Regions from separate parts of the Nonomuraea sp. NPDC001699 genome, predicted to be linked through region 1. Evidence: riboswitches for the same ligand, from Rfam matches in the RefSeq annotation. Region 1 holds a riboswitch; the other holds the start of a gene.
The links. A riboswitch is a leader RNA that binds a small molecule or an ion and turns the genes downstream of it on or off. The one in region 1 is predicted to bind glycine.

Region 1 (11,993 bases):
CTCCCGCCCGCCGGGCACCTCGGGCCCGACCACCGCGCCCGCGTTGACGACGTCCTGCCGCACGCCCACGACCACGACCTCGTCGTCCCGCTGCAGCAGCGTGTCCGGGCCGAACGGGATCGGCCGGCCGTTCCTGCGCAGCCGCTCCACCGAGACGCGGGTGCCCATCGCGATCTCCGCCTGCCCGACCGTCCTGCCCTCGCCGGTGGTGACCTGGTGGGCCTTGCCCAGCACCGCCGGCGGCGGCGTCTCCTCCGCGCCGTCCAGCCGCCGCCACAGCGCCGCGGCCTCCTCGCCGGGGTCGAACCGCAGCACCGCAGGCGCGGCCCGGCCGGTCAGCAGCGCGATCGTGACCAGGGCGAAGAGATAGGACAGGACGTACGCGGGCCCGAGCGCGCCCTGCGCGACCCCGGCGGCCTGCAGGGCGTCGGCCGACGTCCCCAGCGCCACCGGCCCGGCCGCCGCCCCCGCGATCAGCCCGGCCGTGGTGCCCGGATCCAGCCCGAACGCGTCGGCCACGAGCGCCGTGACCGCCAGCGCCCCCACGACCTCGGCGACCGTGAACCACAGGTACCGCAGGTTGCGCCCGGCGAACGCCGCGAAGAAGGCGGGCCCGAGGGTGTAGCCGAGGGTGAAGGCGAAGATCGCGAAGGCGATCACGCGCACCTGCTGGTGGACCGTGACGCCGCCGGTCAGCAGCCCGACGGCCAGCGCCGCGGCCAGCGTCCCGGCCACGCCTCCGAACGCCACCCCGCGGAACCTGATCCGGCCCAGGGCGAACCCGAGGGCCAGGCAGAGGAACAAGGCGATCTCCGGCGCGCCCCGCAGCACGCCGGACTCCCAGGGCCACATCCGATCCCCCCAAGCCAGGCCGGCACCGCGGGGGGATCGATCACCCAGCCTTTTCCCGCCGTCACAAGCCGCGAAACGCCCACTCCTCCCGCCCCGCCCTCCCCGCGCGCGGGGAATGGTCGCTGGTGGGGCGTCTGTGCCGGAGTTCCACGCAGTAGGGTCTCTGCGTGAGCGAAACTTCCGCCGAGGACCGGATCTGGACGGTTCCCAACCTGCTGAGCTTCCTGCGCCTCCTGGGCGTCCCCGTGTTCCTCTGGCTGGTCCTGGGCCCCCGGGCGGACGGGTGGGCCATCGCCATCCTCATCGTGGCCGGGTTCACCGACTGGCTCGACGGCAAGATCGCTCGCGCGTTCAACCAGACCAGCAAGCTCGGCCGGGTGATCGATCCGGCCGCCGACAAGCTGTACGTCTTCGCCACCATCCTGGCGCTGCTGCTGCGGGAGGTCATCCCGTGGTGGCTGGTGGCCGTCATCGTGGCGCGGGAGCTCTTCGTCGCCTGTTCGTTCCCCGTACTACGCAAACATGGCTATAAGGCACTTCAGGTGCATTTCCTGGGCAAGGCCGCCATGTTCAACCTCATGTACGCCTTCCCGCTGCTCTTCCTCGCCTCCCACACCGGGTGGTATGCCGAAATAGCGCGAATTGCCGGGTGGGCCTTCGCGTTGTGGGGCACGGGCCTGTATTGGTGGGCAGGGATCCTGTACGTGGTGCAGGTGCGCCAACTCGTAACCGCGACCACGAAGGAGTGATCGGGTGAAGGCGGTCGTCATGGCGGGCGGGGAGGGTACTCGGCTGCGTCCGATGACCGCCAACCAGCCCAAGCCCCTGCTTCCCGTGGTCAACCGCCCGATCATGGAACACGTCCTGCGCCTGCTCAAACGGCACGGCATCACCGAGACGGTCGTCACCCTCCAGTTCCTGGCCGCCCTCGTGCGCAACTACTTCGGCGACGGCGACGAGCTGGGCATGAACCTCCAGTACGCCACCGAGGACCTGCCCCTGGGCACCGCGGGCAGCGTCAAGAACGCCGCCGACCGCCTCCGCGACGACCGCTTCCTGGTCATCTCCGGCGACGCCCTCACGGATATCGACTTATCCGACATGATCCGTTTTCATCGCGAAAATTCGGCTCTTGTCACCATCGGCCTGAAACGCGTCCCCAACCCGCTCGAATTCGGGATCATCATCCTCGACGAGAACGGGCGCGTGCAGCGTTTCCTGGAGAAGCCCACCTGGGGCCAGGTCTTCTCCGACACCGTCAACACCGGCATCTACGTCATGGAGCCCGAGGTCCTCGACGCCGTGGCCGACGGCGAACCGGTCGACTGGTCATCAGACGTCTTCCCCGCCCTCCTGGAACGCGGCGCCCCCATCTACGGCTACGTCGCCGACGGCTACTGGGAGGACGTCGGCACCCACGCCAGCTACCTCAAGGCCCAGGCCGACGCCCTGTCTGGCCGGGTCCGCCTCGACATCGGCGGCTTCGAGCTCTCCCCGGGCGTCTGGGTGGCCGACTCCGCCACGGTCGACCCCGACGCCGTCCTGAAGGGCCCGCTGCTGATCGGCGACTACGCCAAGGTGGAGGCGGGCGCCGAACTGCGCGAGTTCACCGTGCTCGGCAACAACGCGGTCGTGCGTGAGGGCGCCTTCCTGCACCGCGCGGTCGTCCACGACAACGTCTACCTCGGCCCCGGCGCCCACCTGCGCGGCTGTGTGATCGGCAAGAGCACCGACGTCATGGGCGGCGCCCGCGTCGAGGAGGACGCCGTCATCGGCGACGAATGCGTCATCGAGGCCGAGGCGTACGTCTCCAGCGGCGTCAAGGTCTACCCGTTCAAGACCATCGAGGCCGGCGCGGTCGTCAACACCAGCGTCATCTGGGAGTCGCGCGGCCAGCGCAACCTGTTCGGCCCCCGCGGAGTCAGCGGCCTGGTGAACGTCGAGATCACCGCCGAGCTGTGCGTCCGGCTGGCCGGCGCCTACGCCACCACCCTGCGCAAGGGCGCCTACGTCGTCACCTCCCGCGACTGCTCCCTGGCCGCCAGGGCGCTCAAACGGGCCGTGATCGGCGCGCTGACCGCCGCCGCGATCAACGTCCTGGACCTGGAGGCCGCGCCGCTGCCGGTGGCCCGCTTCCACACCGCCCGCGAGTCGGCCGCCGGCGGCATCGCCCTGCGCACCACGCCGGGCGACCCGCAGAGCGCCGACATCGTCATCATGGACGACCGCGGCGCCGACCTGCCCCCGGCCGCCCAGCGCAAGCTGGAGCGCGTCTTCTCCCGCCAGGAGTACCGGCGGGCCTTCCCCGGCGAGATCGCCGAGCTGCACTACCCGGCCAGGGCCGTCGAGGGCTACACGCACGAGCTGATGCGGGCCATCGGCGTGACCGGCGTCAAGGACATGAAGGTCGTGGTCGACTGCGCCGGCGGCACCTCCTCCCTGGTGATGCCCACGCTGCTCAGCCGGGCCGGCGTCGAGGTGCTCACCGTCAACGCCCGCCTGGACGACGTCTCGCCCACCGAGACGCTGGCCGAGCGCCGCCGCGGCCTGCAACGCCTGTCGGAGCTGGTCAGCTCCTCGCGGGCGGCCTTCGGCGTGCGCTTCGACCCGGTCGGCGAACGCATCGCGCTGGTGGACGAGACCGGCCAGCTCATCAGCGAGGAACGTGCCCTGCTCGTCGTGCTGGACCTGGTGGCGGCCGAGCGCAGGGGCGGCCGGGTGGCCCTGCCGGTCACCACCACGCGCGTCGCCGAGCAGGTCTGCCGCTTCCACGGCGTGCAGGTGCAGTGGACCTCGACCGCCCTGGACGCCCTGACCTCCGCCGCCCAGGGCCCCGACATGATCTTCGCGGCGGACGGGCGCGGCGGGTTCGTCGTGCCGGAGTTCAGCCCGGCCATCGACGGCCTGGCCGCGTTCATGCGCCTGCTGGGGCTGGTGGCCCGCACCCGGCTGTCGCTCAGCCAGATCGACGCCAGGATCCCCGAGGTCAAACTGCTCCGGCGGAGCGTCCCCACCCAGTGGGCGGCCAAGGGCGCGGTCATGCGCTCGGTCATCGAGGCGGCCGAGGCCGAGCCCGGCGGCTGGCGCGTGGACACCACCGACGGCGTGCGGGTCGCCCGCGACGACGGCTCGTGGGTGCTGATCCTGCCCGCCGCCGCCGAGCCCGTCACCGACCTGTGGGCCGAGGCCCCCGACATGGACGGCGCCCAGGCGTTGCTCGAACGCTGGGCCCGCGTGGTCGAACAGGCAGCCGTCTGATCACGTAGAGTAGCGAAAAACCCTTCGCACGCGATGTGCGCGCGGAGTGCCGCAAGATCGTAATGTAGAAACGCGCGGCGGCATGGACCACGGGGTGGGGGCGGCGGTAACTTTGTCAGCGTCCGAACCAACAGTCCAGCGCCCCGCCTTGACCTTTGCCGCTGATCAGCGTAAGTTGCGGCATTCGCAAACTTGAAGAGCGAAGGCAGGCGCGTCCCCAGCACCGTCGCCGCGTCTTCGCGGTAGGAGGCCGAGCCGATCGATGCCGAGCGTCTACTGCACGCAGTGCGGGCACGCCAACCCCGAGGATGCCCGTTTCTGTTCCCGCTGTGGGTCACCGCTGACCAGACCCGAGGTCGCCGGGGACACCACATCGACGATCTCGGTCGCGGGAATCGAGGCGTACGAGGCTGAGACAGGCGACATGCTCCTGGCCGAACGGGCGCTGGTCGAACAGCTCCCGCCCGGCACGGCGTTGCTCTCGGTGACCAGGGGGCCCAACCAGGGGAGCCGGTTCCGGCTCGACAAGGACCTCACCACGACCGGGCGCCACCCGGAGAGCGACATCTTCCTCGACGACATCACCGTCTCCCGCCGCCACGTCGAGTTCTACCGCCACCGCGGCGGCCAGTTCTCCGTGCGCGACGTCGGCAGCCTCAACGGCACCTACGTCAACCGGGAGCGCATCGAGGAGGTCCCCCTGCACTCCGGAGACGAGGTGCAGATCGGCAAGTTCCGCCTCGTCTTCCTGATGAGGGTCAACGCCGGCGCATGAGCTCACAGGCGGCACGCTCGCACATGAGCATCGGGGAGGTGCTCGCCCTGCTGCAGGGCGAGTTCCCCGACGTCACCGTGTCCAAGATCCGTTTCCTGGAAGGTGAGGGGCTCATCGAGCCCGAGCGCAGCCCCTCGGGCTACCGCAAGTTCACCCACCTTCACGTCGAGCAACTGCGGTTCATCCTGACCGAGCAGCGTGACCACTACCTGCCGCTGCGGGTGATCAAGGACAGGATGGCGGAGAGCTTCGGCCTTCCGCGCGCGGTGCAGCAGACGCAGGAGATCCGGTTCGACCGGGCCGAGCTGCTGGAGGCCGCCGGCATCGACGAGGAGACCCTCGCCGAGCTGGAGGACTACGGCCTGCTCGCCCCCGTGGCCAGGCGCTACGACGAGGAGGCGCTGAAGGTCGCGCGCAGCGTCGGCGCCCTGGCCCGCTTCGGCCTGCACGCCCGCCACCTGCGCGCGGTCAAGGCCGCCGCCGAGCGGGAGTGCGGCCTGGTCGAGCAGACCGTCGCGCCCATACTCAAGCGGCGCGCCCCCGGAGCCATCGGCGAGGCCGACGAGGCCGCCAGGGAGCTGTCCCAGCTCCTGCTCGACCTGCACGCCTCTCTGGTGCGCAGCGGGGTCAGGTCTGTCCTGGGCCGCTGAGGGCACAGAGCTGGAAGGCCGGGGCACATTCCAGGCCTGCCGGGTGTTACGTTGAAATGCATAAGCGTGTAGCAGAAGCGACCCAGTCAACAGCTGTGCCGGGCGACCGGCCGGTCGAATACGGAGCAGCCCGTGTTGCAGATGGAGGTCGTGGGCGTTCGAGTTGAGATGCCCACAAATCAGCCGATCGTCTTGCTCAAGGAGGCACACGGGGAACGGTTCCTTCCGATCTGGATCGGCATGACCGAGGCGACCGCGATCGCCCTGGCGCAGGCCGAGGAGCCGCCGCCCCGGCCGCTCACCCACGACCTGTTCAGGGACGTGCTGAGCGCGCTCGGCGTCGGGCTGCGCGCGGTCAACATCGTGGCCCTGCGTGACGGTATCTTCTTCGCCGACCTTGTGTTCTCCAACGGCGTGGAGGTGAGCGCCAGGCCGTCCGACTCGATCGCCCTGGCCCTGCGCACCGGCGCCCGCATCTTCGCCAGCGAAGAGGTGGTCCAGGAGGCCGGTGTGATCATCCCGGACGACCAGGAGGACGAGGTGGAGAAGTTCAGGGAGTTCCTTGACACGATCACTCCCGAGGACTTCGGCAGGGCGGGGTAGGTATTTCAGTGCATTTACGCTTCACGACGCGCCGAGCCGGATCGTTGACTGAGCATGGTCACGGTCCTACGGTGCAAGTGAAACCCGTGGTCGCCCTTTACGAACCCCCAGATCAGGCCGCGGGATGAGAGAAAGCCGGAGGTCCGCGTGGCGGTCAGCAGCGGCGAGGGAAAGACGGCCGGCCAGGAAGATCCGGTGCGGCGCGAGAGCGCGCGGCAGCGTGCCGGAGAGCAGGGCCTGCTCTTTGACGAGCAGCCCACGACGCTGCCCGCCGACATCGGATACCGCGGGCCCACGGCCTGCTCGGCGGCCGGCATCACCTACAGGCAGCTCGACTACTGGGCGCGTACCGGCCTGGTGGAGCCCACGATAAGAGCCGCGCACGGCTCGGGTTCGCAGCGGCTCTACAGCTTCCGCGACATCCTGGTGCTCAAGGTCGTCAAGCGGCTGCTCGACACGGGCGTGTCGTTGCAGCAGATCCGCACCGCGGTGCAGCACCTGCGTGACCGCGGGGTCGCCGACCTCGCGCAGATCACGCTCATGAGCGACGGAGTCAGCGTCTACGAGTGCACCTCGGCCGACGAGGTGATCGATCTCCTCCAGGGCGGGCAGGGCGTGTTCGGCATCGCGCTCGGCCGGGTCTGGCGCGAGGTCGAGGGCTCCCTCGCGGAGCTGCCGGGGGAACGGGCGGCGGTCGAGGACAGCGTCCCGGCCGACCATCCCACTGACGAGCTCGCCAAGCGGCGCCGCGCACGCCGCACGGGGTGAGCTGAACCGCTGAACACACCGTAGTAATCTAGGACAGAGTAAGGCTGACGACCCCGTGCGGGAGAGTCCCTGGGCCTCGGTCCTGGGGCGCCGAAGGAGCAACCCTCCCCGGAATCTCTCAGGCATCCCGTACCGCTCGGGCGAGGCAACTCTGGAAAGCAGGTGCGTCCGCCAGGCGCACCTCACCGACGGTGCAAGCCCCACGGCGGGGTGAAGCTCTCAGGTCGCGATGACGTCGCGCTGACAGAGGGGGAGATCCGGCACTCGCCCGCGCCCCGGCGCCGGTCTCCACGCCTCAGGAGGCAACCTCCATGACCGACCTGTCCGCTCCGCCGTTCTCGTCCCGGCACATCGGCCCATCGGAGTCCGAGCAGCAGCGCATGCTCGAGGCCGTGGGCTTCGAGTCCGTCGGCGATCTGGTGGCCGTGGCCGTCCCCGAGGCCATCAGGGCCAAGGACCGGCTCCAGCTCCCGCCCGCCGCGAGCGAGACCGAGGCCATCGCCGAGCTGCGCGAGCTGGCCTCCCGCAACCGGGTGCTGACCTCCATGATCGGACTGGGCTACTACGACACCGTCACGCCCGCCGTCATCCGGCGCAACCTGCTGGAGAACCCGGGCTGGTACACCGCCTACACGCCGTACCAGCCGGAGATCTCGCAGGGCCGCCTGGAGGCGCTGCTGAACTTCCAGACGGTCGTCTCCGACCTGACCGGCCTCGACGTCGCCGGCGCCTCCCTGCTGGACGAGAGCACCGCCGCGGCCGAGGCCATGACGCTGGCCCGCCGGGCGGGCAGGTCCAAGAGCGACGTGTTCGTCGTCGACGCCGACACGCTGCCCCAGACCAAGGCCGTGCTGGCCACCCGCGCCGAGCCGCTCGGCATCACGCTGGTCGAGCACGACCTCGACGGCGACCTGCCCGAGTGCTTCGGCGTGCTGGTGCAGTACCCGGGCGCCTCGGGCCGCCTGCGCGACTTCCGCGACGTGGCCGCCAGGGCGCACGAGGCGGGCGCGCTCGTCGTGGCCGCCGCCGACCTGCTGGCCCTCACGCTCGTGGCCGCCCCCGGCGAGCTGGGCGCCGACATCGCCGTCGGCTCCTCCCAGCGCTTCGGCGTCTCCTTCGGCTTCGGCGGGCCGCACGCGGCCTACATGTCCGTACGCGAGGGCCTGCAGCGGCAGATGCCCGGCCGCCTGGTCGGCGTGTCGGTCGACGTCGACGGCGACCCCGCCTACCGGCTGGCCCTGCAGACCCGCGAGCAGCACATCCGCCGCGAGAAGGCCACCAGCAACATCTGCACCGCCCAGGTCCTGCTGGCCGTGATCGCCGGCATGTACGCCGTCTACCACGGCCCCGAGGGCCTGCGCCGGATCGCCCGGCGGGTGCACCGGCACGCCGTCGCGCTGGCCGGCGGGCTGCGCGAGGCCGGCCTGGAGGTCGTGCACGGCGAGTTCTTCGACACCGTGCTCGTCCGCGTGCCCGGCCGGGCCGCCGAGGTGGTCGCCGCCGCCGCCGAGCGGGGCGTCAACCTGTGGCAGGCCGGTGACGACCACGTCTCCGTCGCCTGTGACGAGAAGACCGGCGCGGCCGAGCTGGTCAAGGTGTGGGCCGCCTTCGGCGTCGAGCGCGCGGACGCGGACGTGGACCTGGCGGCCGACGCGCTGCCGGCCGACCTGCTGCGCGAGTCGGACTTCCTGACCCACCCGGTCTTCCACAGCCACCGCTCCGAGACCGCGATGCTGCGCTACCTGCGCAGGCTCCAGGACAAGGACATCGCGCTCGACCGCTCGATGATCCCGCTCGGCTCCTGCACGATGAAGCTGAACGCGACCACCGAGATGGAGCCGATCACCTGGCCGGAGTTCGCGGGCGTGCACCCGTACGCGCCGGAGGCCCAGACCGAGGGCTACCGGGAGCTCATCGGCACGCTGGAGGGCTGGCTGGCCGAGGTGACCGGCTACGACGCGGTCTCCATCCAGCCGAACGCGGGCTCCCAGGGCGAGTTCGCCGGCCTGCTGGCCATCCGCGCCTACCACCAGGCCAACGGCGACACCGAGCGCGACGTGTGCCTGATCCCGTCCTCGGCGCACGGCACGAACGCGGCCAGCGCCGTCATGGCGGGCATGCGGGTCGTGGTCGTGGCCTGCGACAGCGACGGGAACGTCGACCTGGCCGACCTCGACGCCAAGATCGCCAAGCACCGCGAGCGGCTGGCCGCGATCATGGTGACGTACCCGTCCACGCACGGCGTGTACGAGGAGTCGATCACCGAGGTCTGCGCCAAGGTGCACGAGGCCGGCGGCCAGGTCTACGTCGACGGCGCCAACCTCAACGCCCTGGTCGGCCTGGCCAAGCCCGGCGAGTTCGGCGCCGACGTGTCCCACCTCAACCTGCACAAGACGTTCTGCATCCCGCACGGCGGCGGCGGCCCCGGCGTCGGTCCGGTCGCGGTCCGCGGCCACCTGGCGGCCTACCTGCCCGGCCACCCGCTGCGCGACGGCGGCCCGGTCGGCCCGGTCTCGGCCGCCCCGTACGGCTCGGCGGGCATCCTGCCGATCTCGTGGGCGTACGTGCGCATGATGGGCGCCGAGGGCCTCACGGCGGCCACCGAGCAGGCCATCCTGTCGGCCAACTACCTGGCCAGGCGGCTGGCCCCGCACTACCCGGTGCTCTACACCGGCCGCGGCGGCCTGGTGGCGCACGAGTGCATCGTGGACCTGCGCCAGATCACCAAGGAGACCGGCGTCACCGTCGACGACGTGGCCAAGCGCCTGATCGACTACGGTTTCCACGCGCCCACCATGTCGTTCCCGGTGGCCGGCACGCTGATGATCGAGCCGACCGAGAGCGAGGACCTGAACGAGCTCGACCGGTTCGTGGACGCCATGATCGCCATTCGCGGCGAGATCGCCAAGGTGGCCTCCGGCGACTACGACAAGACCGACAACCCGCTGCGCAACGCGCCGCACACGGCCGAGTCGGTCACCGCCGACGAGTGGCCGCACCCGTACTCGCGGACCGAGGCGGCCTACCCGCTGGCCTCGCTGCGCGAGGGCAAGTACTGGGTGCCGGTGCGCCGCATCGACCAGGCGTACGGCGACCGCAACCTGGTGTGCTCCTGCCCGCCTCTTGAGGCGTACGAGGACTGATCCCGCAAGCGGGTCCCCGCCCGGGGGCCCGCTTCCGGCACGGCCCAGTCCCACACCGTCAAGTGAGCAGACATGATCGCGACGAGCCGTTAGGCTCGGTGCGATCCGTCGCCCGAAGGAGCTCTCTTGACGTTCTCAGAGCTGGAGACCCCGCCTCTCGACACCGCCCGCCGCCTGGCCGAGGGCGGCGACCTCGACGGTGCGGCGGCGATACTGACCGAGCTGGTCGCCGACCCCGACAGCCCCGACCGGGCCCAGGCGGCCGTGGGGCTTGCCGTGGTGCTCGACGAACGCGGCGACACCGACGCCGCCCGCGCCGCGGCCCGCACCGCGCTGGCCACCGGCCATCCCGAGTACGCCGCCCAGGCCGCCTGCCACCTGGCCCAGGGCTTCGAGCGTGAGGGCCGCGACGACCAGGCCAGGGCCGCCTGGCAGGCCGTGCTCGGCGTCGGCACGCCGGCCTACGTGCCGCTGGCCCACCTCGCGCTGGCCCGGCTGGCCGGCAGCCCGCAGGAGGCCGACAAGGAGCTGCGCGCCGCCTTCGACGCGGGCATCGACGTGGGCGACGCCGAGGCCACCGCGCACGCGGCCCGCCAGCTCGCCGAGACGATGCTGGAGCACGGCGATCCGGGCGAGGCGGCCGGCCTGCTGCTGGACGCGCTGGAGTTCGCCCCGGCGCGGGAGCTGCCGGGGCTGCGGGTGCTGCTCGGCATCGCGCACCTGGAGCTGGCCTGCGCGGAGTTCGCCGAGGCCGTCGAGAGCGGGGCCGACCCCCAGACGGGAGCGCTGGCCATCGAGCTGCTGGCCCGCACGCTGCCGCTGCGCGGGCGCACCGAGGACGCCGGCCAGGTGTGGACCTACGGCCTCGAACACGAGGACGAGACCATGGCCGCCGAGGTGCGGCTGCGCTTCCACCGCGACGCCTGACCCCGGCCCCCTGAGGGCTCAGCCGCGCCGCATGATGGCCACGGCGGCGGCCACGTTGATGGCGACGATGGCCAGCCACGTGATGGTCAGGCCCACCAGGCCCGAGTTGCCGACCGCGATGGCGGTCAGTGGGATGCCGAGGCCCATCGAGCCCAGCGCGATGGGGATCATGGCGGCGCCGTTGCCCTGCCGCTGCCGGGGCTTGACCGGGGCCACGCCGTGGCCGCCCAGCTCGGCCTGGACGCGGGCGGCGATGGTGGCGTCGAGCCGTTCGACGAAGGACTCGACGAGCGCGGCCTCGTAGTCGGGGCCGAGGTCGCGGCGGGCGTCGAGGGTGGCCTGCAGGTCATCGCGGATGGGGCGCATCTCTGGCATGAGAACCATCATGGCGGTTGTGCGGCGCGCCGTCATCGTACCTGGGGGCCAACGGCGCATCCTCCCCAGGTACGGTGCTGCCATGGAGATCATGACTCCGCGGGGGCCGGCGCTGGTGCAGGTCGAGGAGGCGGCCGAGCCGCGGCTGCTGCTGGTGCTGACCCACGGCTCGGCCGGGGGAGTGGACGCGCCCGATCTGCTGGCCGTCCGCGACGCCGCGCTCGGGGCGGGGGCCACCGTGGCCAGGGTGTCGCAGGCGTTCCGGGTCGCGGGGGCGCGGGCGCCGGGCTCGGCGGCCAGGCAGGACGAGGCCTGGGAGATCGTGCTGGGCGAGCTGCGCGCCAGGTGGCCGGGGCTGCCGCTGGTGCAGGGCGGCCGGAGCAACGGCGCCCGGGTGGCCTGCCGTACGGCCTCGGCGGTGGGCGCGGCGGCGGTGGTGGCGCTGGCCTTCCCTCTGCACCCGCCGGGCAAGCCGGAGCGTTCCAGGGCCGAGGAGCTGCGCGGGGCCGGGGTGGACGTGCTGGTGGTCAACGGGGACCGGGATCCGTTCGGAGTGCCGGATCCCGCCGACTGCGCCCGGCTGGTGGTGCTGCCGGGCGAGGGCCACGACCTGAAGCGGGACCCCGCCCGGGTGGGCGAGGT
Region 2 (11,993 bases), on a different contig from region 1:
GCCCCGGCGTTGGTGTCAGGACTCGCCTGAGGTGAGCGCGGTGTACTCCTCGGCGGACAGCAGGTCCTCCGCGTCGCCTTCCATGCGCACGCGGAACATCCAGCCGTCGCCGTACGGGTCGCTGTTGGCCAGGGACGGGTCGTCGACCACGGCCTGGTTCACCTCGACGATCTCGCCGCCGACGGGCGAGTAGATCTCGCTCACCGACTTGGTGGACTCGACCTCGCCGACCGAGTCACCCGTCTCGACGGTCGAACCGACCTCGGGGAGCTGCACGAAGACGACGTCACCAAGAGCCTCGGCGGCGAAGGCCGTGATGCCGACGGTCACGGTGATGCCGTCGTCCACGCCCGACACCCACTCGTGCTCCTTGGTGTAGTTCAGGTCGTCAGGGATGTTGCTCACTTGTTCCTCCTGTAGAAGGGCAGCTCGACCAGGTCCATAGGTTCTTGGCTGCCCCGGATGTCCACGGCCAGACCTGTGTCGACCCCGGCGTCCACGTAGGCCATCGCGATGGGCTTCCCCAGGGTCTGGGAGGGCGCACCGCTGGTGACCTCGCCGACGACGGCGCCGTCGCGGGTGACCGGGTAACCGTGACGCGGCACCCGGCGGCCCTGGGCGACCAGGCCGACGAGGCGGCGGCGGGGCTGGTCGTCCTTGACCGCCTCCAGCGCCGCCCGGCCGACGAAGTCACCGGGCTTGTCGAATTTCACCACTCTGCCCAGCCCCGCGTCGAACGGGGTCAGGTCGGAGCTCAGCTCGTTGCCGTAGAGCGGCATGCCGGCCTCCAGCCTGAGGGTGTCGCGGCTGGACAGACCGGCGGCCTTGAGCCCGTGCGGCTCGCCGGCCGCCTCCAGGGCGCGCCATAGCGGCACGGCGTCCTGGTTGGCGACGAACAGCTCGAAGCCGTCCTCGCCGGTGTAGCCGGTACGGGCGATGAGCGCCTGGCGGCCGTCGACCTGGCCGGGCAGGCCCGCGTAGTACTTGAGGCCGTCGAGGTCGGCGTCGGTGAGCGTGGCCAGGATCTCCTGGGCCCTCGGGCCCTGGATGGCGATGAGGGCGTACTGCTGGGAGCGGTCATCGACCACCGCGTCATACGACTTCGTACGATTTTTCAGCTCTTCTAGGACCTTGTCGGAGTTCGAGGCGTTGGCCACCACCATGAACTCCTCGTCCGCCAGCCGGTAGACGATCAGGTCGTCGAGCACCCCGCCGCGCTCGTCCACGATCATCGTGTACCTGGCCCGGCCGCGCGCGAGCGCCGACAGGTGGCCGACCAGCGCGTAGTCGAGGGCGTCTGCGGCCTGCGGCCCGGTCAGGAAGATCTCGCCCATGTGCGAGAGGTCGAACAGCCCGGCCGCCTCGCGTACGGCTTTGTGCTCCGCCGACTCGCTGCCGTACCGGAGCGGCATGAGCCACCCGGCGAAGTCGGTCAGCGTGGCGCCTAGGGCCTCGTGGACGTCTCGTAGCGGCGTAGGTCGGGACATTTGTCGCACCTCAGGACAGGATTGGATGCCAGCATCCTCCCCCTCTGTCATGGATGCCTGAGAGCTTCGCCCGAGTTTTACCGGACTTTCACCTTCGGCGAGGCCCCCAGGGCCTGCTTTCCAGAGGTCACCTCCCCGTAAGAACGCCTTACAGGGCTGCCGCGCGGTCCTTTGCCTTGAGAGGTTCGCGGGGAGGGCTTGCTCCTTCAGGGACCCTGACCGGATGTCAGAGTGCTCTCCCGCACGGTTTCGCCGGTGATGTCCGTCAGCCTAGTGCCGACATGGGGGTGTTGTCGCGCTTCGCCCCTGGATCTCGCCGGCACACCGCACGCAGCGAAAAGCGGCCGCGGCCCCGGAGAGGCGGGGCCGCGGCCGCGTTGGTGGCCGCGCGCGAGCCGGTCATGGCAGGTCAGCTCGCACGCGGCAGCCTGGACGCGGGCCGGCGCGAACCGGCCCGCGTGGGGATCAGGCGCGCGCCCAGAGGGCGGGCACGTTCGGCGGCTCCCAGCCCGGCAGGCTGGTGTGCGCCTGGAGGCAGCGGTAGCTGACCCCCTGGTAAGTGACGACGTCTCCGGCCGTGTACGACTTGTAAGCCGTCCAGGTGGTGCCCTGGCCGTCCCCTCCGACGGTCAGGGTGAAGGAGGCGGAGTGGTCCGCCGTCGCCCCGTCGCCGTTGATCCCTATGGTGTACGTCCCCGCCGCGGCGCCGCCGGTGGTGGCGACCGTGACGGTGGACGACTGGCCCGCCTGGATCGTGGACGGGCTGAAGGAGACGGTGACCCCGCTCGGCACATTCCCGGCGGAGAGCGCGACGCTCTGCGCCTGGCCGGACGTGACCTGGGTACTGACCGCCGCGGTAGCCGACTGACCGGCCTGGACCGATGCCGACGACGGGGTCACCGAGATCGAGTAGTCGTTCTCCGTGGGCGTGCTGGTGCCCACGGCGAGCTTCCATATGGCGTACGCGATGGCGTCGGAGTTGCGGTCGAGCGCCGTGGTGTTGATGGCGCTCGGGTAGCTGTCGCACGCGCTGTGGTAGCAGCGGTCGAACGCCTGCCCGGCCGAGCCGCCCCACTTGGCGGCCTGAGCCGAGCTCTTGACCGCCCCGGCCCCCGTGGCCAGGCCGCCGACCCGGACACCGGCGCTCTTGAAGGAGGCGTGGTCGCTGCGGCCGTCGCCTTCCCTGTCACCCTCGGTCTGCAGGCCGATGGTGGCGAAGTAGTCGTTGAAGGTCCGCTGGATCGCCGCGTCGTCGTCGTAGACGAAGTAACCGGCGTTGGTCGAGGCGATCATGTCGAAGTTCAGGTACACCTCGACGCCGCTCGCGCCGCCGTTCTGCACGTAGTACCTGGACCCGACCATGCCCGCCTCTTCGGCGCCCCACCAGCCGAACCGCACGTGCTTGGTGAGCGTGGGCCTGCGGGCGGCGAGGGTGAGGGCGTTCTCCAGGAGCGCGGCCGAGCCGGAACCGTTGTCGTTGATCCCGGGGCCGGCCGCGACGCTGTCGAGGTGGGCGCCGAGCATCACGGTCTGGTTGGCCGGGCCGCCCGGCCAGTCGGCGATCAGATTGCTGCCGCCGCTGAAGCTCTGCACCCGGGTGGTGAACCCGGCCGCGTCGAGCTTGCCCTTGATGTAGTTGATCGAGGCGGTGAAGCCCGGCCTGCCCGAGGCGCGGTTGCCGCCGTTGCTCGTGGCGATGGACTGCAACTGGCTCAGATGCGCCGTGACGTTCGAGACGGGGATGTCAGGCGGGGGGTCGGCGGCGGCGCCGGCCGGTCCGGCCGGCGAGGTGAGGGTCAGGGCCAGCGCGGCGGTGGCCGCGGCGCCCAACCTGAGCATGGCGTTCACGATCTGTGGCTCCTGAAGGGGCTCAAGGGGGCTGGGCGGCCACCCCGGCGTGGCCGCCCAGGTCGTGCGACTTAGACCGGCTGCCAGAGGGCAGGGGTGTTGGGCGGCTCCCAGCCCGGCAGGCTGGTGTGCGCCTGGAGGCAGCGGTAGCTGACGCCCTGGTAGGTGACGGTCTGCCCGGCCGTGTAGGCCGTGTAGGTCTGCCACGTGGTGCCCTGGCCGCCGCCCACCGTCAGGCTGAAGGAGGCCGAGTGGTCGGCGCTCGCGCCGTCGGCGTTCAGGCTGATCGTGTACGTGCTGGGCGTCACACCGCTCGTGGTCGCGAACGTCACCGTGGACGACTGCCCGGCGGTGATCGTGGACGGGCTGAAGCTGACCGTCACGCCCGAGGGCACGTTGCTCGCCGACAGGGCGATGCTCTGCGCCTGACCGGCGGTGACCTGCGTGCTGACCGTGGCGGTGGCCGACTGACCGGCCTGGACCGAGGCCGACGACGGGGTCACGCCGAAGGAGTAGTCGTTCGGCGAGCTCTGCCCGATCTGCAGGTTGTAGGTGGCCTGCCGGTCGACGTCGGTGCCGTCGGCCGTGATCGCGATGGAGTGGCTGCCCTGCGGGCTGCTCGCCGAGGTGCTGATCGTCAGCGTGGAGCTCTGACCGGCGGTGATCGTGGCCGGGCTGAACGAGGCGGTCACGCCGGCCGGCAGGGTGCCGGTCCGCAGGGTGATCGACTGCGCCGAGCCGCCGGTCACGGTGGTGCTGACCGTGGTCGTGGTGCTCTGGCCCGGAGTGACGCTGCCGGAGGCCGGGTTCAGGTTGACCGAGAAGTCGTTGCTGCCCTGGGTGCAGGTCGGCTCGCCGGACTGGGCCCGGACGCTGACGCCGTCCCAGGCGTTCTTGACCACGTTGAACTCGGTGCAGCTGCCCGGGTACAGGGTCTTGGCGGCCTGGAGGGTGGCGACCCTGGCCTTGGCGTGCGTCCACGGCTGGGTCTTGTTGTTCAGCGCGGACATGAACACCTCACCGGCCTTGCGGATGCCGATGCCGGTGATCGCGGCGCCGTTGTCGCAGCGGGTGCTCGCGGGCTTGCCCGAGGGGTTGGTGCCCTCGGCCACGAGGTAGAACCAGTGGTTCTGCGGGCCGGCCGCCGCGTGCACCTCGGTGTTCGGGATGGAGGTGCTGTAGCAGTTGGGGTGGCTCAGGGCCGACGGGTTGTACATGTTGCGGATCGGCCCGGACCCGGAGAGGTTGACCTCCTCGCCGACCAGGTAGTCCGGCGGGTCGTTCGGGTTGTTGGCGTACGCCTCGGTCAGCGCGCCGAAGATGTCGCCGGTGGACTCGTTCATGCCGCCGGTCTCGTTGCCGCTGCCGGAGCCGCCGCTGGTGAACTGGAAGATGCCGTGGCCGAACTCGTGGCCGACGACGTCCATCGACGTGAGCTGCTGGGAGTTGGCGGAGTTGTGGCCGAAGGAGCCGTACTGGCCGTTCCAGTAGGCGTTGACGTCGGCCAGGCCGACGCGGGCCGGGTAACCGCCGCCCTGGCCGTTGATGCCGTTGCGGCCGAGCCAGGCGCTCAGCATGTCCCATTCGCGCTGCGCGGCGTACAGGGCGTCGACGCAGGCGGTCTCCAGGTTCGTGCCCGAGCCGTTGCCCCAGGTGTCGGTGGTCTTCGTGTACGGCGAGCCGTTCTGGCCGCCGCACGCCACGCCGCTCCTGCGGGGGTCGCGCATCGTGTACGAGGGGCTGGTGTCGATGGTCACGGTGCCGACGTAGTAGCTGTTGCCGGTGCCGTCGCGCACCTCGTCCCACTCGTCGATGACCTTGCCGGTGAGGGCGTCCACGTAGACGTGGAGCTTGCTCTCGTGGCCGGTGGCGTTGGCGCCGGTGACCAGGACCTCCCAGGCCAGGCGCGGGGTCGTCGTGGTGGCGTGGACGGACAGCACGGGCGTGGCGACGGTCTCGACCCTGGCCACCTTGGCCCTGGCCGTCACCGCGGCCTGGGCGGCGGTCACCTTCGCCTTCGTGCCGATCCCGATCTTCGTGCGCTGTCCGGTGGTGACCGTGTCGACCACCGCGCCGGACGCGTCCGTGGTGACGACCACTTCGCCGCCGTACACGGGCAGGCCCGCGTGCTTACGGGCGTAGGTCAGGTACTGCAGACCGCGGACGCCTTCGACGGTCGACGTCAGCGTGAACGTGTCCTGCTCGGATGCCAGCAATGCCGCCGAGTCGGCCTGGATCGCGTTGTGTGCGGTGGCGATCGCGTTCCTGCGGTCGTCGGCGGTGGGAGGATCGGCCACCTGCGACGCTTGGGCTGTGGCGCTCGTGGCGCCCACCAGCGAGCTGGTGGTCAGGGCTAGCGCGAGCATTGCGGCAGCCCCCAACCTGAGTTTGGGGTTCACTCTCTGGCTCCTCAGGGGGGTGTGGAGTGGAAGAGCCCCGGCCGGCTGGGGATGAACACAGGGTGACACCGGGATGGCGCGGCCCGGTACCCAACAAATTTCCTATAACACGGTGATATGGCCCCCTGAGCTGGGATTTCGTGCCGTTTCAGGCCGCAGAAAAGGTAAAGAAGCTTTCCAGTAAGGGGCTCAGCAGGCCGCCGTGAACGCCTCGAAGAGCGCCAGGCCGTCGCCCGCCTCCGGATGCCACTGGACCGCCACCGCGAACCCCTCGGAGCCGAGCTCCACCGCCTCGATCGTCCCGTCGCCGGCCGTGGCGGTGACCGTGAGCCCGGGGGCGAGATCGTCGACGGCCTGGTGGTGGTAGTGCGGGACCGTCACCGGGTCCGTGCCGAGCGCCTCGGCCAGGCGGCTGCCGGGGACGGGCGTGACCGGCAGGTGGCCGAATTCCCCGGGCGTGGGGGCGTGGCCGGTGTGCCCGGTCACGTCGGGCAGGTGCTGGTGCAGGGTGCCGCCGAGCAGCACGTTGAGCACCTGGAGGCCCCGGCAGATGCCCAGGAACGGCAGCCCCGCCTCCAGGGCCGCCGACAGGAGGGCGAACTCGGCCTCGTCCCGGAACTCCCGGACGTAGCCGGTGCGCTCGTGCGGGGCCCGGCCGTACCTGGCGGGGTCCACGTCGCCGCCGCCGGCCAGGACGAGACCGTCGAGCCGGCCCACGACCTGGGCGGGGTCGCCGGCCGGCGGCAGCAGCACGGGCTGTCCGCCGGCCTGGACGACCTTCTCGACGTACATGTACGGCAGGAGCGCGACGGGCAGGTCCCACACGGTGAACCGGGCGGGCTCCACGTACGTCGTGATCCCGATGACCGGACGGGTCACAGCGGCGTCACGTACGCGCCGGAGATGCCGCCGTCCACCAGGAACTCGGCCCCCGTGATGAAGGAGGCGTCGTCGCTGGCCAGGAACGCCACGGCGGCGGCGATCTCCGACGCCTCGGCGAAGCGGCCCACGGGGACGTGCACCAGCCGCCGCTGGGCCCGCTCGGGGTCCTTGGCGAACAGCTCCTGCAGCAGCGGCGTGTTCACCGGCCCCGGGCACAGCGCGTTGACCCGGATGCCCTCGCGGGCGAACTGCACGCCCAGCTCGCGCGACATCGCCAGCACGCCGCCCTTGGAGGCCGTGTACGAGATCTGCGACGTGGCCGACCCCATCACCGCCACGAACGACGCGGTGTTGATGATCGAGCCCTTGCCCTGCCGCCGCATGTACGGGATGGCGTGCTTGCAGCACAGGTAGACGCTGGTCAGGTTGACCTCCTGGACGCGGCGCCAGGCGTCGAGGCCGGTCTCCAGGATCGAGTCGTCGTCGGGCGGCGAGATGCCGGCGTTGTTGAAGGCGATGTCCACGCTGCCGTAGGTCTCGTGGGCCGTGGCGAACATCCGGACGACGTCGTCCTCGCTGGTCACGTCGGCCTTGACGAAGAGGCCGCCGACCTCGCCGGCCGCCTTGGCGCCCGCGTCCTCGTCGATGTCGACGCAGACGACCTTCGCGCCCTCCTGCGCGAACCTGCGCGCCGTGGCCAGCCCGATGCCACTGCCCGCCCCGGTGATGACGGCCACCCGGTCCTGCAATCGCTGCACTGTGTTCACTTCCTGTCCGATTGGTCGTTCACCTTCCTCATTCGCTTCGCGAAGTGCTTCGTTCCTCAGCCCTTCACTCCGCTCACTGCGTCAGGTTCACTCCCATGAGATGAAGACGTTCTTGGTCTCGGTGAAGGCCGTCAGGGCGTCCGGGCCGAGCTCGCGGCCGAGTCCGGACTGCTTGAAGCCGCCGAACGGGGTCCAGTAGCGCACGGAGGAGTGCGAGTTCACCGACAGGGCACCCGACTCGACCGCGCGGGCCACCCGCAGCGCCCGCCCGACGTCGCGCGTCCAGATGGACCCGCTCAGCCCGTACGGGGTGTCGTTGGCGATGCGCACGGCCTCGGCCTCGTCGGCGAACGGCACCACCGACACGACCGGGCCGAAGATCTCCTCGGTGAAGGCGCGGTCGGTGACCTTCGAGGTCAGCACGGTCGGCGGGAACCAGTAGCCCTTGCCCCGCGGGCAGTCGCCCTGGAGGTAGGGCGTGCCCTCGACGAAGCCCCGGACCCGTTCCAGGTGATCGGCGCTGATCAGCGGGCCCATCTCGGTGGACTCGTCGAGCGGGTCGCCGACCTTGACGCCGCGCACCGCCGCCGACAGGCGTTCCAGGAACTCGTCGTACACCTCGGCCTGGACGAGGATGCGCGAGCGGGCGCAGCAGTCCTGGCCGGAGTTGTCGAAGACCGCATAAGGAGCAGTTTTTGCCGCTTTTTCGAGATCCGAGTCAGCAAAGACGATATTTGCGGACTTGCCGCCCAGTTCCAGCGTCACCCGCTTGACCTGCGCCGCCGCCTTCGCGGCGATCTCCTTGCCCACCTCGGTCGACCCGGTGAACACGATCTTGGCCACGCCGGGATGCTCGACCAGCCGCGCCCCGGCGACCTCTCCCTCGCCGGGCAGCACCTGGAGCACCCCCTCGGGCAGGCCCGCCGCCAGGGCCAGCTCGGCCAGCCTCAGCGCCGTGAGCGGGGTCCACTCCGCCGGCTTGACGATCACCGTGTTGCCCGCCGCCAGCGCCGGGGCGACGCCCCACGACATGATCAGCATCGGGAAGTTCCACGGCACGATCACGCCCACCACGCCCAGCGGCTCCTGGAAGGTGATGTCCACGCCGCCGGGCACGGGGATCTGCTTGCCGTGGTTGCGCTCGGGGGCGGCGGCGTAGAAGTGCAGCACGTCGCGGACGGCCCCGGCCGCCCAGCGCGCGTTGCCGATCGGGTGCCCGGCGTTGTCCAGCTCCAGCCGGGCCAGCTCCTCGCCGTGGGCGTCCACCAGGTCGGCGAAGCGGCGCAGCAACCGCGCCCGGTCGCCCGGCGCCACCTCCCGCCAGCTCCGGTACGCCTTCGCGGCCCGCTCCACCGCCCGGTCGACCTCGGCCGCGTCGGCCATCTCGACCTCGGCGACGACTTCTTCCGTCGCCGGATTAACGATCCTCATGCCTGCCGTCACATTCGCTCGAAACCACGGAACAGCTCCCAGTCCGTCACCGCCGCGTCGAAGGCGGCCAGCTCCACGCGCGCGTTGTTCGCGTAGTGCTCGACCACGTCGTCGCCGAACGACTCCCTGGCCAGCTTCGACCCCTCGAACAGCGCGAGCGCGTCCCGCAGCGTGTGCGGCACGGTCTCGGCGCCGGAGTCGTAGGCGTTGCCCTCGAAGGCGTCCTCCAGCGTGAGCTCCCGGTCGATGCCGTCCAGCCCGGCCGCGATCAGCGCCGCCACCGCCAGGTACGGGTTGACGTCCCCGCCCGGCACCCGGTTCTCCACCCGCAGCGACGGGCCGTGGCCCACCAGCCGCAGGGAGCAGGTGCGGTTGTCGACGCCCCACTTGACGGCGGTCGGCGCGAAGCTGCCCGGCACGTAACGCTTGTAGGAGTTGACGTTGGGCGCGTACAGCAGGGTGAGTTCGCGCAGGTGGGCGAGCTGCCCGGCGATGAACCGCGCGCCGAGCGGCGAGAGCCCGTACGGCCCCTCGCCCGCCATCGCGGGGTCGCCGTCGGGGCCGCGCAGCGAGATGTGGATGTGGCAGGAGTTGCCCTCGCGCTGGTTCGGCTTGGCCATGAAGGTGATCGAACGGCCCTCCTGGGCGGCGATCTCCTTGGCGCCGTTCTTGTAGATCGAGTGGTTGTCGCAGGTGCGCAGCGCCTCGTCGAAGCGGAAGGCGATCTCGTGCTGGCCCAGGTTGCACTCGCCCTTGGCCGACTCGACGTACATGCCGGCGCCCTCCATGTCGCGCCTGATGCGCCGGAGCAGCGGCTCGACGCGGGCGGTGCCGAGGAGGGAGTAGTCGACGTTGTAGAGGTTGGCGGGGGTCAGGTCGCGGTAGGCGCGCCGCCAGGCCTCCTCGTAGCTGTCGTCGTAGACGACGAACTCCAGCTCGGTGCCCACGTACGCGGCCAGCCCCCGGTCGGCCAGGCGGGCGAGCTGGCGGCGCAGGATCTGGCGCGGTGAGGCGGTGACCTCGCCGCCCTCCTCCCAGGCCAGGTCGGCCATGACCAGGGCGGTGCCGTCCTGCCAGGGGACCCGGCGCAGGGTGGACAGGTCGGGTTTCATCGCGAAGTCGCCGTAGCCCCGGTCCCAGGAGGACATGTCGTAGCCCGAGACGGTGTTCATGTCCACGTCGACCGCGAGCAGGTAGTTGCATCCCTCGGAGCCGTGGTGCAGCACCTCGTCCAGGAAGTAGCGGGCGGAGAGCCGTTTGCCCTGCAACCTGCCCTGCATGTCGGCGATGGCGAGCAGCACCGTGTCGATCCGCCCGATCGCGGCCTCGCCCCGCAGTTCCTCGACGGACAGGAATCCGTTGCCCGCTGGTTCGCTCACCCTAGGTCGCTCCGATCTCGTCTGAAGCGCTTTCCCGTTGATTGGGCTAGTCTCAGACCATTGATGTGCATGCCGGGATCGCTTGTCAAGACCTGAGGACACCTTGGACGATTCGGCGCGTTTGATGACAGTGCTCCGCCCGGTGAGGGCGGGAAACGCCTTCGAGGAGACCGTGGAACGGCTGCTCCAGGCGATCAAACTGGGCGTGGTGGCGTACGGCGACAAGCTGCCGCCCGAGCGCGAGCTCGCCGTGCGGCTGGGCATCAGCAGGGTCACCCTGCGCGAGGCCATCCGCGCCCTGCAGGACGCGGGCTACCTCGACGTGCGGCGCGGCCGGTACGGCGGCGCGTTCGTCACCTACGTGCCGCCCCGGCCCGACGCGGGCGACCTGCGGCAGGCGGTGGCCGACATGGGCATGGCCGAGCTGTCCGACGCGCTCACCTTCCGGCTGGCGGTCGAGTGCGGGGCGGCGCAGGTGCTGGCCACCTCCGAGCTCACCCCCGGCAAGCGGGAGGTGCTGCTGCGCCGGCTGACCGAGCTGAACGAGGCGCCGCTGGAGGACTACCGGCGCCTCGACACGGCCTTCCACCTGTCGATCGCCGAGCTGACCGGCTCGACGCTGCTCGCCACCACGTGCGCCGACGCCCGCTCCCGGGTGAGCGACCTGCTGAACATGATCCCGATGCTCCAGGTGAACATCGAGCACGCGGCCGTCCAGCACCGGGCCATCGTGGACGCCGTCCTGGCCGGCGACCCGGACGCGGCCCGCCGGGCGATGGCCGAGCACCTGGAGGGCACGGCGGCACTCCTGCGCGCCTTCCTGTCCTGAGCGTGGGCCGGGGCCGTCAGGCGGTGTCGCCGCCCGGTTCGCGGACGGGGAAGGCGTGGTGCGTCCCGTCGGGCCAGGTCAGCGTGATGCCGTCATCGGTCACCGACGCCGACGGGACGCCGGCCGAGCCGTCGCCCAGGACGGCCGCGCTGACCGCCCAGCCGTCCTCCGCCACCCCTTCCAGCACGGGCACGGCCGCCGGAGCCCCGAAGGCGCTGCCCTCGGGATCGTCGGCGACGTAGGCCCGGCTGTAGCCGCAGACCGCGACCAGCTCGGAGACCAGCCCGTCGCCGTCCCGGACGCGGGCGCCGGGCCCGTCGGCCGGGTCCGCGACGAGCGCCCAGCCGGTCTGCCGGACCGGCGAGCCCGGGGCGACCCGATGGACGCGCACCTCGACCGCCCCCCTGATCACGCTCAGGCTCTCCACGCCGTCGCCCGCCGAAGCGGCCCACGCCAGGTCGCCCGCCGAGCCCGCGCCCCGGGGCGTGATCGTGCCGCGCCCGGTGACCGTGCCGTCCGGGCGGACCAGGCCGAAGTGGTTGTCGGGGACGCGGACGGTCGGGGCGGTGCGGGTGGAGTAGGCGTAGCGGTCGTACAGGGGGTCGCCGGGGTGGTGCTGGCTGCCGTGGTTGAGCAGGCGGGCGACGTCACCGGTGTTCTGGACGACCAGGCCGGGGCCGGGCAGCGCGGCCAGGCCGGTGGGGCCGGGCTCCTCGGGGGACGTCCAGACCGGGTGGTCGGCCGGCAGCAGCAGCCCGAGGAACGCCTTCGAGGCCCAGTACGGGGACGCCGAACCGGAGTAGGACTGCAACGAGGGCTCGTGAGGGCCGTGCCAGCCGAGCGTGAGCAGCCCCTCGGCGGACAGCGCGCCCGCGTCGAGGAAGCGGCGCAGGACGCCCGAGGCGATTCGGCGGGTCTGGCCGGGGGACAGCGGCGTGGCGTCCAGCAGCGCCCCCGCGAAGAGCGAGGTG

Region 2: it holds a riboswitch for glycine, as region 1 does, so the genes downstream of both, gcvT (glycine cleavage system aminomethyltransferase GcvT) here and gcvP (aminomethyl-transferring glycine dehydrogenase) in region 1, are expected to answer to the same signal.

The regions. Positions count from the first base shown of each region.
Region 1 is NZ_JBSFGF010000007.1:315,477-327,469, forward strand. It holds gene ACWCSU_RS23215 (aspartate-alanine antiporter-like transporter) at 1-852, opposite strand, end outside; gene ACWCSU_RS23220 (CDP-alcohol phosphatidyltransferase family protein) at 1,020-1,601, shown strand; gene ACWCSU_RS23225 (mannose-1-phosphate guanyltransferase) at 1,606-4,110, shown strand; gene ACWCSU_RS23230 (FHA domain-containing protein) at 4,373-4,885, shown strand; gene ftsR (transcriptional regulator FtsR) at 4,909-5,535, shown strand; gene ACWCSU_RS23240 (bifunctional nuclease family protein) at 5,668-6,138, shown strand; gene ACWCSU_RS23245 (MerR family transcriptional regulator) at 6,286-6,906, shown strand; glycine riboswitch at 6,955-7,051, shown strand; glycine riboswitch at 7,052-7,163, shown strand; gene gcvP (aminomethyl-transferring glycine dehydrogenase) at 7,218-10,049, shown strand; gene ACWCSU_RS23255 (hypothetical protein) at 10,176-10,976, shown strand; gene ACWCSU_RS23260 (hypothetical protein) at 10,995-11,351, opposite strand; gene ACWCSU_RS23265 (alpha/beta hydrolase family protein) at 11,434-11,993, shown strand, end outside.
Region 2 is NZ_JBSFGF010000001.1:940,878-952,870, forward strand. It holds gene gcvH (glycine cleavage system protein GcvH) at 16-405, opposite strand; gene gcvT (glycine cleavage system aminomethyltransferase GcvT) at 402-1,487, opposite strand; glycine riboswitch at 1,522-1,621, opposite strand; glycine riboswitch at 1,642-1,739, opposite strand; gene ACWCSU_RS04555 (M28 family peptidase) at 1,953-3,326, opposite strand; gene ACWCSU_RS04560 (M4 family metallopeptidase) at 3,407-5,701, opposite strand; gene ACWCSU_RS04565 (gamma-glutamyl-gamma-aminobutyrate hydrolase family protein) at 5,924-6,613, opposite strand; gene ACWCSU_RS04570 (3-oxoacyl-ACP reductase) at 6,610-7,374, opposite strand; gene ACWCSU_RS04575 (aldehyde dehydrogenase family protein) at 7,471-8,814, opposite strand; gene ACWCSU_RS04580 (glutamine synthetase family protein) at 8,823-10,166, opposite strand; gene ACWCSU_RS04585 (FadR/GntR family transcriptional regulator) at 10,318-11,022, shown strand; gene ACWCSU_RS04590 (DUF2264 domain-containing protein) at 11,039-11,993, opposite strand, start outside.